DNA from 3 places in the Acidovorax sp. LjRoot74 genome. Region 2 is predicted to be linked to each of the others. Evidence: predicted binding sites of a transcription regulator. Region 2 holds the regulator's gene; each other region holds the start of a gene.
What was found. Region 2 encodes FNR, which switches genes on or off when oxygen is low (the NO sensors DNR and NnrR bind a similar motif). Its sites were predicted from a motif close to TTGATNNNNATCAA; they were not measured.

Region 1: the regulator FNR is predicted to act here: its motif matches at 2,494-2,507, upstream of clpB (ATP-dependent chaperone ClpB).
Region 3: the regulator FNR is predicted to act here: its motif matches at 2,569-2,582, upstream of ACSQ3O_RS01715 (hemerythrin domain-containing protein).

The regions. Positions count from the first base shown of each region.
Region 1 is NZ_CAXUTI020000001.1:1,647,974-1,653,077, reverse strand. Features, by position in the region: gene clpB (ATP-dependent chaperone ClpB) at 1-2,406, opposite strand, end outside; gene ACSQ3O_RS07595 (molybdenum cofactor biosynthesis protein MoaE) at 2,625-3,104, opposite strand; gene ACSQ3O_RS07590 (hypothetical protein) at 3,143-3,373, opposite strand; gene ACSQ3O_RS07585 (hypothetical protein) at 3,443-3,697, shown strand; gene ACSQ3O_RS07580 (hypothetical protein) at 3,707-4,051, shown strand; gene dapA (4-hydroxy-tetrahydrodipicolinate synthase) at 4,349-5,104, shown strand, end outside.
Region 2 is NZ_CAXUTI020000001.1:3,793,741-3,798,844, forward strand. Features, by position in the region: gene ACSQ3O_RS18010 (sulfite exporter TauE/SafE family protein) at 1-41, opposite strand, end outside; gene hemN (oxygen-independent coproporphyrinogen III oxidase) at 47-1,429, opposite strand; gene fnr (fumarate/nitrate reduction transcriptional regulator Fnr) at 1,623-2,345, shown strand; gene ACSQ3O_RS18025 (hypothetical protein) at 2,457-2,750, opposite strand; gene ACSQ3O_RS18030 (FixH family protein) at 2,829-3,104, opposite strand; gene ccoG (cytochrome c oxidase accessory protein CcoG) at 3,174-4,619, opposite strand; gene ccoP (cytochrome-c oxidase, cbb3-type subunit III) at 4,707-5,104, opposite strand, start outside.
Region 3 is NZ_CAXUTI020000001.1:365,998-371,101, reverse strand. Features, by position in the region: gene creD (cell envelope integrity protein CreD) at 1-213, shown strand, start outside; gene ACSQ3O_RS01725 (hypothetical protein) at 270-563, shown strand; gene ACSQ3O_RS01720 (sensor domain-containing diguanylate cyclase) at 704-1,750, opposite strand; gene ACSQ3O_RS01715 (hemerythrin domain-containing protein) at 1,949-2,482, opposite strand; gene ACSQ3O_RS01710 (hypothetical protein) at 2,656-3,243, opposite strand; gene ACSQ3O_RS01705 (CsbD family protein) at 3,358-3,576, opposite strand; gene ACSQ3O_RS01700 (DUF1800 domain-containing protein) at 3,993-5,104, shown strand, end outside.

The sequences.
Region 1 (5,104 bases), 2.1 Mb from region 2:
GGCGGCGTCGGACACCTGCAGCTCCAAATCCATCTTGGCCAACCGGGATTGCAGCAGCTGCAACTGGATCTTGGCGATGGACGCAATGTGCTGCGCATCCAGCGCGTGGAACACCACCGTCTCGTCGATGCGGTTCAAGAACTCGGGCCGGAAGTGGTTCTTGAGTTCGCCCCACACCGCGTCCTTGATGTCCTGTGAGTCCTGCCCGACCATCGCCTGGATCAGGTGCGAGCCAATGTTGCTCGTCATCACGATCACCGTGTTCTTGAAGTCCACGGTACGGCCCTGGCCGTCGGTCAGGCGGCCATCGTCCAGCACCTGCAGCAGCACGTTGAACACATCGGGGTGAGCCTTTTCCACCTCGTCGAGCAGCAGCACGCTGTAGGGCTTGCGGCGCACGGCCTCGGTCAGGTAGCCGCCTTCCTCATAGCCCACATAGCCGGGCGGCGCGCCGATCAGGCGGGCCACGGAATGCTTCTCCATGAACTCGCTCATGTCGATGCGGATCAGGTGGTCCTCGCTGTCGAACAAGAAGCCCGCCAGCGCCTTGCACAGCTCGGTCTTGCCCACGCCCGTGGGGCCCAGGAACAGGAACGAGCCCGTGGGGCGGTTGGGGTCGGACAGGCCCGAGCGCGAGCGGCGGATGGCGTTGGCCACGGCGGCAATCGCTTCTTGCTGGCCCACCACGCGCTCGTGCAGCTTGTCTTCCATCTGCAAGAGCTTGTCCTTCTCGCCCTGCATCATCTTGGACACGGGGATGCCGGTGGCACGGCTCACCACCTCGGCGATTTCTTCGGCACCCACCTGGGTGCGCAGCAGGCGGCGCGCGGCAGGGGCACCGTCCTTGCCAGCCTCTTGCGCCTGGGCTTCCTTGAGCTGCTTTTCCAGCTCAGGCAGCTTGCCGTACTGCAGCTCGGCCACCTTGTTGAAGTCGCCCTTGCGGGTGAACTCTTCGATCTGGAACTTGAGCTTGTCGATGGCCTCGCGCACATGGGCACTGCCCTGCGCCTGGGCTTTTTCGGACTGCCAGATCTCGTCGTAGTCGGCGATCTCCTTTTGCAGCTTGGCGATCTCTTCCTCGATCAGCGCAAAGCGCTTTTGCGAAGACTCATCCTTCTCGCGGCGCACGGCCTCGCGCTCGATCTGCAGCTGGATCAGGCGGCGGTCCAGGCGGTCCATGACCTCGGGCTTGGAGTCCATCTCGATCTTGATCTTGGACGCCGCCTCGTCGATCAGGTCGATCGCCTTGTCCGGCAGGAAGCGATCCGTGATGTAGCGATTGCTCAGCTCGGCCGCTGCGACGATTGCCGGGTCGGTAATGTCCACGCCGTGGTGCACCTCGTACTTCTCCTGCAGACCGCGCAGGATGGCGATGGTGGCCTCGACGCTCGGCTCGCCCACCAAGATCTTCTGGAAGCGCCGCTCCAGCGCGGCGTCCTTCTCGATGTACTTGCGGTATTCGTCCAGCGTGGTGGCGCCCACGCAGTGCAGCTCGCCACGCGCCAGGGCCGGCTTGAGCATGTTGCCCGCGTCCATCGCGCCTTCGCCCTTGCCCGCGCCCACCATGGTGTGCAGCTCGTCGATGAAGACGATGGTCTGGCCCTCGTCCTTGGCCAGCTCGTTGAGCACGGCTTTGAGGCGCTCCTCAAACTCGCCGCGGAACTTGGCGCCTGCCAGCAACGCTGCCATGTCCAGGCTCAGCACGCGCTTGCCCTTGAGGGACTCCGGCACCTCGCCCGCAACGATGCGCTGGGCCAGGCCTTCGACGATGGCGGTCTTGCCCACGCCGGGTTCGCCGATGAGCACGGGGTTGTTCTTGGTGCGACGCTGCAGCACCTGGATGGCGCGGCGGATCTCGTCGTCACGGCCGATCACGGGGTCGAGCTTGCCCAGGCGCGCGCGCTCGGTCAGGTCCAGGCAGTATTTGGCGAGCGCGCCGCGCTGGCCTTCGGCCTCGGCACTGTCCACCTTCTGGCCGCCGCGCACGGCGTCGATCGCGGCCTCCAGGCTCTTGCGGGTCAGGCCATTGTCCTTCGCAATCTTGGCGGCATCGCCCTTGCTGTCGATCACGGCCAGCAAAAACAGCTCGCTGGCAATGAAGGGGTCGCCGCGTTTGATGGCCTCCTTCTCGGTGGCCTGCAGCACGCGGCCCAGCTCGGGCCCGCCCTGCACCTGGTCGTTGCCCTGCACCTGGGGCAGGCGCTTGACGGCCGCCTCGGCCGCAGCCAGCAGGCCGGACACATTGGCGCCCGCGCGCTGCAGCAGCGCCTTGGGGCCGTCATCCTGCTGCAGCATGGCCAGCAGCACATGCACGGGTTCGATGTAGGCGTTGTCATGGCCCAGCGCAATGCTCTGCGCATCGCTCAGGGCTTCCTGGAACTTGGTGGTGAATTTGTCGAGACGCATGGGTGAATGTCCTCCGAATTGCAGAACACTTGAGGCGCGGCCTGCCTGATTTCAAGACAGTTCCCTGGCCCACCCCATGGCCCCTTGTTGACCTGCGTCAGTGATTTACCCCATCACACAAGCATCAGTTACTATAATTTTTATAGCTATAAACGCTTTACCAGAGCGCGGAGACGGCCAATTTTTTCCAATTTCCAGCGCCCAAAGCGCACAACGCATCAGGCCGCGTTGCCCAGCGTGATACCCCAGCGCGCCAGCGCCGCGTCGTCGCTCACCCGCGCATCCACCCAGCGGGCGCCCTGGGCGGTTTCTTCCTTCTTCCAGAAGGGCGCCTGGGTCTTGAGGTAGTCCATCAAGAACTCGCAGGCCTGAAAGCTCTGGCCCCGGTGGGCGCTGGTCACGGCCACCAGAACGATCTGGTCGAGCGGCTGCAGCAGCCCCACGCGGTGGATGACGCGGGCGCCAAAGATGTCGAAGCGGCGAAAGGCTTCGTCCACCATGGCCTCGATGGATTTTTCGGTCATGCCCGGGTAGTGCTCTAGCTCCATGGACGCCACCTGGTCCCCTTCATTGCGGTCGCGCACCGTGCCCACAAAGCTACACACCGCGCCCACGCCCTTGTTCTCGCGGCGCAGGGCCGCCACTTCGGCGGACAGGTCGAAATCTTCAGTCTGGATGGAAACGCGGGGCAGGCTCATGGCGGCAGGGCTTTCAGGCTGGGGGGCATGCGGCGCGCTCATGGCGAGCGGTGCAGCCGGGGGGCCGAGAGCAGGGCATGCTCTTCTTCCACCACCTTGTTCAGCTGGGCTAGCGCGGGGGTGGGCGGCAGCTTCGCCAGCAGGGTCTGCAGACGTGTCACGTCGGACACCGAAGGCGCCACCTTGATCTGTGCGATGGCCGCAGGCAGGTTGCCGCCCTGGATCAGGGCCAGGACCTTGGCAGGCCATTCGCTTTTGTTTCGTGCCATAGAGGGGTAAAAGGGTTTTTCTGTACGATTCGCCCGCACTGTACCCGCACCGCAGCCCCTTTTTCCACCATGGCCACGCAAACCATCACCACCGAGCTGTACAAGCTCTACCCCTCGCCCCGCAATACGCACAAGGAGGTGTTCGAGCACCAGGTGTTCGTGCCCTACCCCTACGCCATCATCGACCTGGAGGTGATGGAGCTGGCAGGCAAGACCACGCTGTTTGCCGCCTGCCGACTGTCGGACATGAAGATGGGCCAGCTCGTGAGCTTTGCGCTGGCGGCGGACCAGGCCAAGTTCGAGCGCCTGTTCACCCCCGACTGAAGGGCGCCCATGGACGACAACGACAACCAGATCCATGTGCCGCCCTCGTTCATGGCGGTGTACAGCGATACACGCCAACGCCTGTCCGAAAAACCTGCCGTGGTGCGCACCCGCTATGAGCTGTGCGAAGACCTCACGGGCCACCTGGTGGAGCATGCGCAGACGCTCTACCACGTGCAGGCCCCGTCAGAGGCCGAGATCCTGCTGCGCATTCACGCCGGGCTGTGCACGGCCGAATCGGGCGTGTCAGTGGCCGAGGCCACCTGGATCACCACCCGCCTGGCCGAGCTGCTGAACTGGCCCTGCCCCGAACTGATCCCCGAGCAACCCGCTGCGGCCCCTGCACAACCCTAGAGCCGCGCCGTGGCGGCTTTCAGACAAGCTTTTCACAACGGCCTCGCTATACTGCGCCCCATGCCCACGCACACCCTTCTCGCCATGACGACCGCACCCGCGGGCGCATTGCAGTGCGTGGTCAAAGCCAAAAAACCAGAGCTCATCTGACCGGAGCTGTGGTTCCGTCCGGATGAGCGACGGAACCACCTGGTAGAGAAATCCCCTTCTTTCTTTTCTCTTTTCCCTCCCCGGCATTCCGCGCGCATTCCTTCCGGACGGTTCTTCCCCTGGTCGAACCCTGAAAGGATGTTTTGCATGTCTGCCACCGCTACCAATCCAACCACTGCCACCAAGCCCTCCCCGCAGCCGCTGTTCAGCGGGCTCTGGATCGCCTTGGTCACGCCCTTCAAGGACGGGGCCGTGGACCACCTGGCGCTCGCTGCCCTCACCACCCGGCTGCGTGCCCAGGGGGTAGCAGGCTTTGTCGCCTGCGGCTCCACGGGCGAAGCCGCCGCACTCGACAAGGCCGAGCAGCTGCAGGTGCTGGAAACAGTGCTCACGGCCGCCCAGGGCCTGCCCGTGGTGATGGGCGTGTCGGGCTACCACCAGGGCCAGGTGCTGGAGCAGGTGCAGGCCCTGGCACGCTATCCGGCGGCGGGCCTGCTGGTGTCGGCCCCGCACTACATCCGCCCCTCGCAGGAGGGCCTGCTGCACTGGTTCCGCACCCTGGCCGACGCCAGCGCCGCGCCCCTGCTGATCTACGACATTCCCTACCGCACAGGGGCCACGCTCAGCACCGAAACGCTGCTGGCGCTGGCCGCACATCCGCGCATTACGGCCATCAAGGACTGCGGCGGCAACCCTGCCAAGACACAGGCCCTGATCGCCGATGGCCGCCTGCAGGTGCTGACGGGCGAAGACGCGCAGATCTTCCATACCCTGGCCCTGGGCGGTGCGGGCGCGATCTCGGCCAGCGCGCACTGGCAGACACCCCGCTTTGTGGAGCTGATGGAGTTGCTGCGCGCAGGCCACCTGGGCGAAGCCCGCCGCGTGTGGCAGGCCTTGCTGCCC
Region 2 (5,104 bases):
AGCCCCATGAGCAAAGCCGTCCAGGCGACCGTTGCAAGCATAGGACTCAGATGATGCGCGAAAACCGGGCGCGGTTGCGGTCTGCCTGCAGATAGCGGTCGAACACCATGGCAATGCCGCGCACAAAGAACCACCCCATGGCAGTCACCTCAATCCCTTCAGGCCCTACCCGCACCAACCCCTGCTCCGCCATGTCTTCGAGCTGGGCGATTTCGGCTGCAAAGTACTGCCGCACGTCGATCAACCAGGCCTGCTCCATGGATTCATAGAGCAACTCACCCTGGCACATCAGGGCCATGATGGCGGCGCGCCGCACAAGGTCGTCGCGCGTCAGCGCCAGTCCGCGCACCACCGGCAGGCGCCCCTGGTCGAGAAAGTCGTAGTACTCATCCAGCGTCTTGGAATTCTGGCTGTAGGTGGCGCCCACCCGGCCAATGGCAGACACGCCCAGGCCGATCAGGTCACAGTCGGGCTGTGTACTGTAGCCCTGGAAGTTGCGGTGCAAGCGCCCTTGCCGCTTGGCCACGGCCAGGGCATCTGAGGGCAGTGCAAAGTGGTCCATGCCCACATAGACATACCCCGCCTCCATGAATGCATCCAGCGAACGCGAGAGCATGGACAGCTTGCTCGACGCGGTAGGCAGCTCGGCCGACACAATGCGACGCTGGGGCTTGAAACGCTCGGGCAGGTGCGCGTAGGCATACAGCGCGATGCGGTCGGGACGAAGCTGTGCCACCTGCGCCAAGGTGCGGTCAAACGACTCGGGCGTCTGGCGTGGAAGGCCGTAGATCAGGTCCACATTCACCGAATCAAAACCCAGCGAACGAGCAGACTCCACCAGCGCAAACACCTGCTCGGCGGGCTGGATGCGGTGCACGGCCTTTTGCACTTCCGCGTCGAAATCCTGCACACCAAAACTCAGACGGTTGAACCCCAGCTCAGCCAGCAAGGCCAGCCGATCGGCATTGACGGTACGTGGATCCACCTCGATGGAATATTCGCCGCCCGGCGCGAGCGTGAAGCTGCGCTTGAGCATGGCCATGAGTTCGCGCAGACCTGCATCAGACAGGAACGTGGGCGTGCCGCCCCCCAGGTGCAACTGGCTCACGACCTGCCCCACGCCGCAATGGGCGGTGTGCAGATCAATCTCGCGGCTCAGGTAGCGCAGATAAACCTCTGCGCGATCGTGGTGCTTGGTGATGATCTTGTTGCAGGCGCAGTAGTAGCACAACGATTCGCAGAACGGAATGTGCACATACAGGGACAGGGGCAGGGCCTTGGCCACCGAGCCCGTCCGGCGTTGCTCCAACGCGAGGATGTAGTCCTCCTGCCCAAACGCCTCGACAAAACGATCAGCTGTCGGATAGGAGGTATAGCGGGGTCCCGGCACGTCGAAACGGCGCAGGAGATCGGGCGAAACAGCAGTCATGGGGGAATATCCTTGCGTACACCCTGACTGTGCCGTACCCTTAGGAACATGTCCTTGACCTGCATCAAGTGAACAATCAGGCCGACCAGCGACAATTTGATGCATGTCAGTCGCTCAGATGCCCCCGAAGGCCTTCCCAGCTTTTCGCATCGGGCACGATATGCTCGACGCTCCACCCCTAGCTCATGTGCCTATGAACCCGCTCACCATCAAAGTCGCCTGCTCCAACTGCAACCTGCGCGAGCTGTGCATGCCCGTGGGCCTGAACGAAGAGCAACTGCAGCGCATCGACGAGGTTGTTGCCGTTCGCCGCAAGGTCAAGCGCGGTGGCACGCTATTCCGCAACGGCGAATCCTTCACCTCACTCTACGCCATCCGCACCGGCTTTTTCAAGACCTGCGTGGCCACAGAAGACGGCCGCGATCAGGTCACGGGTTTCCAGATGGCGGGCGAAATCATCGGCCTTGACGGCATCGTGAACGACCACCACACCTGCGACGCAGTGGCCTTGGAGGATGCAGAGGTCTGCGTCATGCCCTTCGACCGCATCGAAGAACTGTCTCGTGAGGTCACGGCCCTGCAGCACCATGTGCACAAGATCATGAGCCGCGAGATCGTGCGCGAACACGGCGTGATGCTGCTCTTGGGCAGCATGCGCGCCGAAGAGCGCCTCGCCGCCTTCTTGCTGAACCTGGTGCAGCGCCTGCATGCGCGGGGCTTCTCGCAGTCCGAACTGGTGCTGCGCATGACCCGCGAAGAAATCGGCAGCTACCTGGGCCTGAAACTCGAAACCGTGAGCCGCACCTTCTCCAAGTTTGTGGAAGAAGGCATTGTGGAAGTCAAACAGCGCCATGTCCGCATCCTGGACACGGACGCCCTCAAGCGCATCGTGAATAGCCAGCAGGCCTGCCACTGACTTTGTAAGAGCCCTCGCCGGGCGATCAACTGCTGCCTGCCACATTTGGTGCCGATTTCAGTGCAAAGCAAACCGGCTGCCTAGCAGCCAGCACCGTACCCCACACCGCACTCAAGAGCAGGACGATGTCTTGCGGCAGTCATCCGGCCGCTCGCCCTCTGGCACCGGGCAACGGTTCAGCTCAAAAGGTGACATGGCCAGCAGCGTAGTCAGCGCACTGCTGGCCATGGTGACAACCCAGAACGCAAAAAAAGCCAGGGTATAGACCCCTTGCCGTGACAGCGCCAGCGGCTGGCCGAACCAGTGCAGGTCCTGCGGGTCCACCATCGCAAAAACAAGCATCTCCAGCACACCCGCCATCAAGAAGGCGGGCCATGCAATCCACATCAGGCGTTGCGTCCACATATCGTTCCTGTCTCCCGGGGTGGCTCATTGGTAGCAAGGTGGCACCCTATCCTTGGGCTGCCATGGCCTCGCACAGTTTCAACGTGGCTGGTCCTGCACCGGTGTGGCGGCATGATTGCGGCCCTTCATGGCCGGTGCCAGGCTCTTCTCGGGGGCTTCCAGCGTCTGGTTGATCTCGATTCCCTTGCGGTAATAGTCTTCCGCCACCACAGGGTCTGGCCGAGACACTGCCAGCCAAAGGGTCACAAAACCCGCGACGATCACGATGGCCGGGCCGGCAATCACCAGCCAGACATGGCCAAATTTCCACCAGGGGGCTGCTTCAGCCTGGGCAATGGCTGGGTTTGAAGACATGGCGACTTACTCCTTCACATTCATCTCGATCAACACAAGGCCAGGTCGGGCCTTGCACCGGGGCGCCACTCAGCGTGGCACCAGGAACACAGATTTTTCAGACACATGGGCAGCAGCGCCCACCGCCTGCACATCAAACTGCACGGCATGGGAACCCGGGCTTGCAGAACCATACGGTATCTGCAAGCGCACCGCCACCCAGCGCGACTCGGCCGCACCGATGTCCACTTCGGCGTCGGAGGACACCTCCAGGCCTTCCAGCCCCCGCGCACTGATGCGATAGCGTTGTTCGCCCTCCGTCGCGTTCATGATCTGCAGACGGTAGATGTTCTCCAGCTTGCCCCCAGCCACGATGCGCGACAGCGCTGCGCGGTCCCGCACCACATCGACCTTGAGCGGGGTCCGCACGACCAGGCTGGCCAGCATGGCCACACACAAGGCCAGCAGCACGGCGCTGTAGATCAGCACACGGGGCCGCAGCACACGCCGCAACATCTGCGACTGGGTCCACCGCTGGGCCACACCGTTCTGGGTGGAATAGCGGATCAGCCCCCGGGGATACTGCATCTTGTCCATGACCGTGTTGCACGCATCCACGCACAGGCCACAGCCAATACATTCGTACTGCAGACCCTTGCGGATGTCGATGCCCACCGGGCAGACCTGCACACACAACGAGCAGTCAATACAGTCGCCCAGCCCCTGCGCCTTGTAGTCGATGTTCTTCTTGCGCGGGCCGCGCTGCTCGCCGCGTTCGGGGTCGTAGGTCACGATCAGCGTGTCCTTGTCGAACATCGCACTCTGGAACCGCGCATACGGGCACATGTACTTGCAGACCTGCTCGCGCATGTAGCCGGCATTGCCGTAGGTGGCAAAGCCATAAAACAGCACCCAGAAAATCTGCCAGCCGCCCTGCAGTGCCAGCAACTCGCTGCCCAGCTCGCGGATGGGCACGAAGTACCCCACGAACGTGAATCCGGTCCACAAGGCCACAGCGATCCACACCACCTGCTTGAAGAACTTCTTGCGGATCTTCTCGAAGGTCCAGGGGCCGTTGTCCAGCCGCAGCCGCGCACTGCGATCACCTTCGATCTTGTGCTCGATCCACATGAACATTTCGGTGTAGACAGTCTGCGGGCATGCAAAACCACACCAAAGCCGCCCCGCCACTGCCGTGAAGAGAAACAGCGACAGCGCCGAGATGATCAAGAGCCCCGTGAGGTAGATGAAATCCTGCGGGTACAGCACCAACCCAAAGATGTAGAACCGGCGCGCGCCCAGATCGAACAGCACCATCTGGCGCTGCCCCCATTCAAACCAGGGCAGACAGTAAAACACGATCTGCGTGAGCAGCACCATGCCCCAGCGCCAGCGCGCAAACAGGCCGCTGATGGAGCGCGGATAGATCTTTTTCTGTGCTTCGTACAGCGAGATGATCTCGCCCTGAGCAGACGGCTCGGACGCCACGGGTGCGATGGGAATGACCTTGCGAGCAGGCTCGCCGGGGGGCTTCATGGTGTCAATTTACTCACAGGGAGTTAAACAGCCTAACAACAAAGGAGCCAGGCAACCACCGCCGGTGCGGTCGCCTGGCAACATCGGTCAACGCGCGGCAGCCGCCTGCTTGCCGTTCGACAAACTCCAGACATAGGCCGACAGGACCCCGATCTGGGCCTCCGTCAGCTTGTCGGCCTGCGCGGGCATCTGGTTGACTTTGCCGTTGTTGATCATGGCGGTGATCGCCGCCTCGCCCCAGCCATGCAACCAGATATCGTCCGTGAGATTGGGGGCGCCCAGGGCCTGATTGCCCTTGCCGTCCATGCCATGGCAGGCAGCGCATGCCGTGAACTTGGACTTGCCCAGCGAAGCGCGCAGCGAGTCGTGCGGGCTGCCCGACAGGCTCAGGACGTAGTGCGACAGGTTGCGCACATCTTCTGGCGAACCCACGGCAGCAGCCATGGGGGGCATGTTGCCGATACGGCCCTTTTCCAGGGTTTCGC
Region 3 (5,104 bases), 3.4 Mb from region 2:
GCGCTGGTGGTGGGGGCGATTGCACTCTTCCTGGTGCTGGCGGCGGTGATGGTGCTGACGCGCAAGGTGAACTGGTACGGGCTGTCGCAAGGCGGCGGCACACCGGGCCGCCCTATGCCTCCCAAGCCTCCGTCCACGCCGTCGGTGCCGCCCACGCCTGCCGCGCCCACCGCAACGGCCCGTCCTATGGCCCCGCGCACGGAGGCTGCATGACACCCGGACCCACATGCCCCCCACCTGGTCTGCCGCCGGCTGCCGGCCCCTGGGCCTTGCATCTGGTCCACAGCCCGGGGGGCACAGCCCCCTGCACGCAGACACTGACGGCGGCCGAAGCCGCACGTGTGCAGCGCCACCGCGACCAGTTGATGAACGCGCTGCGCGCCCGGGACCGGGTGGCGCTGCTCAGCGCCAAGCAGCAGGTGCTGGAGGCGGCCTTCAGCCCCTGCGAGGCGACCGGCGTGGCCGGTGTTGCAACAGCGCCATCGCCCGCCTTGCGCCGTGCGCTGCGTGATCTGACCTGGCGCATGGCGGCGCTGCTGCTGCCGCGCAGCCCCCGGTACTGAGCCGGTGGCCAAACCCGGCATGCCCGCATAGGCATGCCGGGTTTTTTCACATCTTCAAAGCCAAAAACACAAAGAAATACGGCCTTTGCGCGCACCCATATTGCACCACCAGCTATCAAAAGCAGAGCATCAGAACTTTGCTAGACCACCACCGTGCGGCTGCGACCTTCGCGCTTGGCGGTGTACAGCGCGGAATCGAGCAGGCGCAGGGTCACGTCGAGCGGGCGCAGCGGGTCCAACAGCGTCAACCCCATGCTGACGGACAACCGATGCGGCGGTTCGATCCCGGGCAGGGGCTGCTGGGCCAGCGCGGCGTGCACACGCTGCGCCACGGCCTGGGCCTGCTCCACCCCGGTGGCAGGCAGCAGGGCCATGAACTCTTCCCCTCCCCAGCGACCCAGTACGTCGGCCGCGCGGAACACATCGCGGCACAAGGAGGCAAACAGCTGCAGCGCCTGGTCCCCCACATGGTGGCCATGCACGTCATTGATGCGCTTGAAGTGGTCCAGGTCCATCATCAGCAGGCAGGTGGGCTCACGACCCCGCTGCAGCAGGGCCAGCTCCTGCCGCAGGCGGTCGGTGAAGGACCGGCGGTTGGCCAGCCCGGTCAGCACGTCGGTGTGGGCCAACACCGCCATCTGCTGGCGCGCGGCGTCCAGCTCGGTCAGCATCTGGCCCTGGCGGTCGTTGGCACGTTGCAGCTCCAGCAGCCGGACCACCTGGCGCGCCAGGGCACTGAGCAGGTCCTGCACACGCTGCGAGAGCTGGCGCGGGCGGTGGTCCAGCACACAGAGGGTGCCCAGGGCGTAGCCGTCGGGGGTGACCAGCGGGGCGCCAGCGTAAAAACGCAGCGGGTGTTTCTGGGTGACGATGCCGTAGTGCGCAAACCGCACATCCTGGGCCAGGTCGGGCACGATGAACACACCCGGCTGCCGGATGGCGTAGCGGCACACCGATTGGTCCAGCGGAGTCTCCCGCTCAGGCAGCCCCTGCGCGGACTTGAACCACTGGCGGTCGCGGTCCACAAAACTCACCAGGGCCACGGGCGCATCACACACATGGCCTGCGATGTCGGCCAGCTCGTCGTAGGCTGGCTCCATGGGGGTGTCGAGAATTCCGTAGCGATGCAGGGCCAGCAGGCGCTCGGTGTCATCGACCGGTGCTTCGGGGGAGGAGGTTGCGGCCATGGAGCAAAGCGGCCATGCCGCCCACACTTGCCTTGAAGAAAGGCAGCATGCCACACAAGTGACGCCCGCGCACGGGTAGAAGCACGCTTGCGGCCGCACACGGCATGCCGCGCCGGGGCGGGCCGACGGGGTGGTGCGTAAGGGCTGAGTTTCCTGGTGCGGCAGTAGCTACAGCCCTGTGGCCTGCTCTCCCGGTCTTCAGGCCGCAGCGGTTTGCCGGTTGGGGGCGTCTTCGCGGCCCCCTGCGGGCGCCTCGCCCGCGTCGGAGCAGGTGGCACCGCCACAGCCCTGGATCAGTTCACCGGGCAGCGCCTGCGGTGCATGCACCACGCCGGTGGCAGGGTCGAAACCCACGCGGCGCAGGTGCAACGCCAAAGCGGCATCCATGCTCTGCGCATGCTGGGGGAACCACAAGGCCAGCTCGCTGGCCATCACGCGCAGCACCTTCAGGTCGCCCTGTGCGGCACGGGCTGCGCCCTCACGCATCACCTGCAACACCACGCGGTGCTGCATGCTGTGGCAATTGCCCGAGGCAAACCGGGTGGAGGCCATCCAGGCGTCTTCCTGGCCGAAGTGCTGGTCGGTGTGCTCCACCAGCGCCTGCCACGCCAGTTGCAATTGCGCGTCCTCGGCCTGCTCCACGGCGGCCAGCAGATCGACGAACTCCCGGTGGGTGTCGTCCATCAAGGGCAGATCCAGGTTCAGCGCGTCCGACCATTCGAGTTGGGCCATGGGTGTCTATCCCTCTGCCATCCGGCAAAAAACAACGGGGGTAAAAATGGGAAAGCCCAGCTTAGAACCCGCCCTGCCACCCTGTATTGATGCAAGTCAGGCAATCCCGCCTGCACACGTTAAAAAGCCCCGCCAGGGCGGGGCTTGTGCGAGAAATTGTGCGGGGACCGCGATCAGCTCTTGCCGTACATGCGCTTGATGTCATCCACACAGGCCGACTTGGCATTGCCAGACAGCGCATCGCAGCGCTCCTTGGCCGCCTGGTAGTTGGCGTCGTTCTTTTCTGCGTTGGCTTCCTTGCGGGCTTCAGCCACGGCGGCGGCCTTCTCTGCCGGGTTGTCCGCTGGCTTGGCCTGCACAGCGGCCACCTTGGCGTCTTCCTTGGCCTTCACATGGGCGGCCTTGGCATCTTTTTCGCAGACATCCTTTTCATTGCCCTTGAGGTCGTCGCACTTTTCCTTGGCGACTTCGTAGGCAGCGTCAGCGCGGGCTTCGGCGACTTTCTGGGTGTTTCTGGGGCTGGGCTTGTACTGGGCGTCCAGCTCGGCCTTGGCCACTTTGTCCTTGCCCTTGGCTTCCTTCTGGCAGATGTCCTTGGCGTTGGCGCTCAAGGCATCGCATTTTTGCTTGTCGGCCTTGTAGGCGGCTTCAATGCTGTCCTTGGCGGCCTTGTGTTCGGCCGGGGTCATGGCAAAGGCAGATGTGGCCACCAGACCGGCGGCCACGGCGGCAATCAGCGTGCGTGCGGATTGGAATTGCATGGAGTTCTCCTCTGCATCAGGGTGGTGCAAAAAAAGGGGGGGAGGCGGGCAGCAGGGCCTGCCTGCTGCTGCGATGGGCGGGCAGCACAGCACGGGGTGTGCAGCCCCGGCCCATCAATCGTTGAAGTGGAAGCCCGGATGGCGTTCCTGCCATTCCTTGAGCTGCTTTTCGGCCGCTTCACGGGCCAGCCCCTGGCGTTCCTGCAGCTTGCCCAGGAACTGCTCGCGCTTGCCATCGATGACGTCCAAATCGTCGTTGGTGAGCTTGCCCCACTGCTCGATCATCTTGCCCTTGAACTGCTTCCAATTGCCCTTGATGGTGTCTTCATTCATGGTTGCATCCTTCAAAAACTTCGCCCTGGCCATCCACCCGGAATGCGTGGAAACATTGCGTGGGGCGATGGGTTCACTGTAAAAACGAATGCGTCGGAGGCCCGTAGTCCATGCCAAGCGGTGCGCGTGGGCGTCGGCCTACGGGGCTGAAGGACAGGGCCGACGACCCGGGCGCAGTGCCGCGTGCTGCAAGGGCTGGCAAAGGGCTGGCAAAGGGCTGACAAAGGGCCGAACGCCCTGCCGGGGCCTCGCCAGGCCACAAAGTGTTGCAATTGCCCATCACTCCGCGCCCTGGGCTTCCGCATACGCCCAAGGAACCGTTTCTCTTCGTAACACTTGTGTTCCCGGCCGCTGTCTGCCCTGTGATTAAGTGGAGGTTGCGCCATTTGGACAGCGCGCGTTTCACCACGATCACCATGAAAAACACATACGAGGAACCTCTGGCCACCCTGGTTGCAGAGGACGCAGAAGGCGCATCAGCCCCCCAGGTGCAACCCACCGTCGCGGGCCGAGGGCACGCGCCCGTATTGACGGCACTGTTCACCGCCACGGCTGCACTGGCCGCCTGCGGTGGGGGCAGTGGAGATAGCACGGGCGACACCCCTGGCACTCCGTCCCCCAGCCCCGCACCTGCGCCCGGGACCTCAGCGCCCAGCCCGGCACCGACCCCTGCGCCAGCCCCAACACCCGCACCAGGGCCCGGCAACTCCGCATCCCCCGCCGCCGCCACCGACCAAGAAGCAGCCCGCTTCCTTCTGCAGGCGCAGTTCTCGGCCTCCACCGCAGAGATTGCGGCCCTGCGCGCCACCACCTACGCTGACTGGCTACGCACCCAGTTCAGCGCGCCCGCCAGCCAGACCGGCTGGGACTGGCTGAACCAGCGCGGTTATGCCGCCATCAGCGACGATACGGCCTACTACGACAACTCCTACCCGGCGGATTACATGATCTGGAAGCAGCTCATGACCTCCCCCGACGGCCTGCGCAAGCGGGTGGCCCTGGCGCTGTCCGAGATCTGCGTGGTGTCGCTCACGGGGGTGGACATTACCTGGCGCTGCCATGCCATGGCCTGGTACTGGGACCAGTTGGTCAACAACGCGTTTGGCAACTACCGCTCCATCCTCGAAGACGTCACACTGAACGCGGCCATGGGGTACTACCTCAACACCCGGGGCAACCAGAAGGAAAACGCGGCCACCGGTCGCCAGCCGGACGAGAACTACGCCCGCGAAATCATGCAGCTGATGTCCATTGGGCTGGTGGCGCTCAACCCTGATGGGACGACCAAGAAGGACGGCGCGGGCAAGCCCATCGACAGCTACACGATGGACGATGTGACCAACCTCGCACGGGTGTTCACCGGCTACGACTACGACCAGACGCAGAACGTGCCCACCACCGTGCCAGGCACCTCGCGGGTGGTGTCCAACACCACCTTTGCACGTCTGCCCATGGCGCTCAATGCGTCGCGCCATTCCACCCTGGCCGCCACCTTCCTCGGCACCACCGTGCCAGCCAATACGCCCGG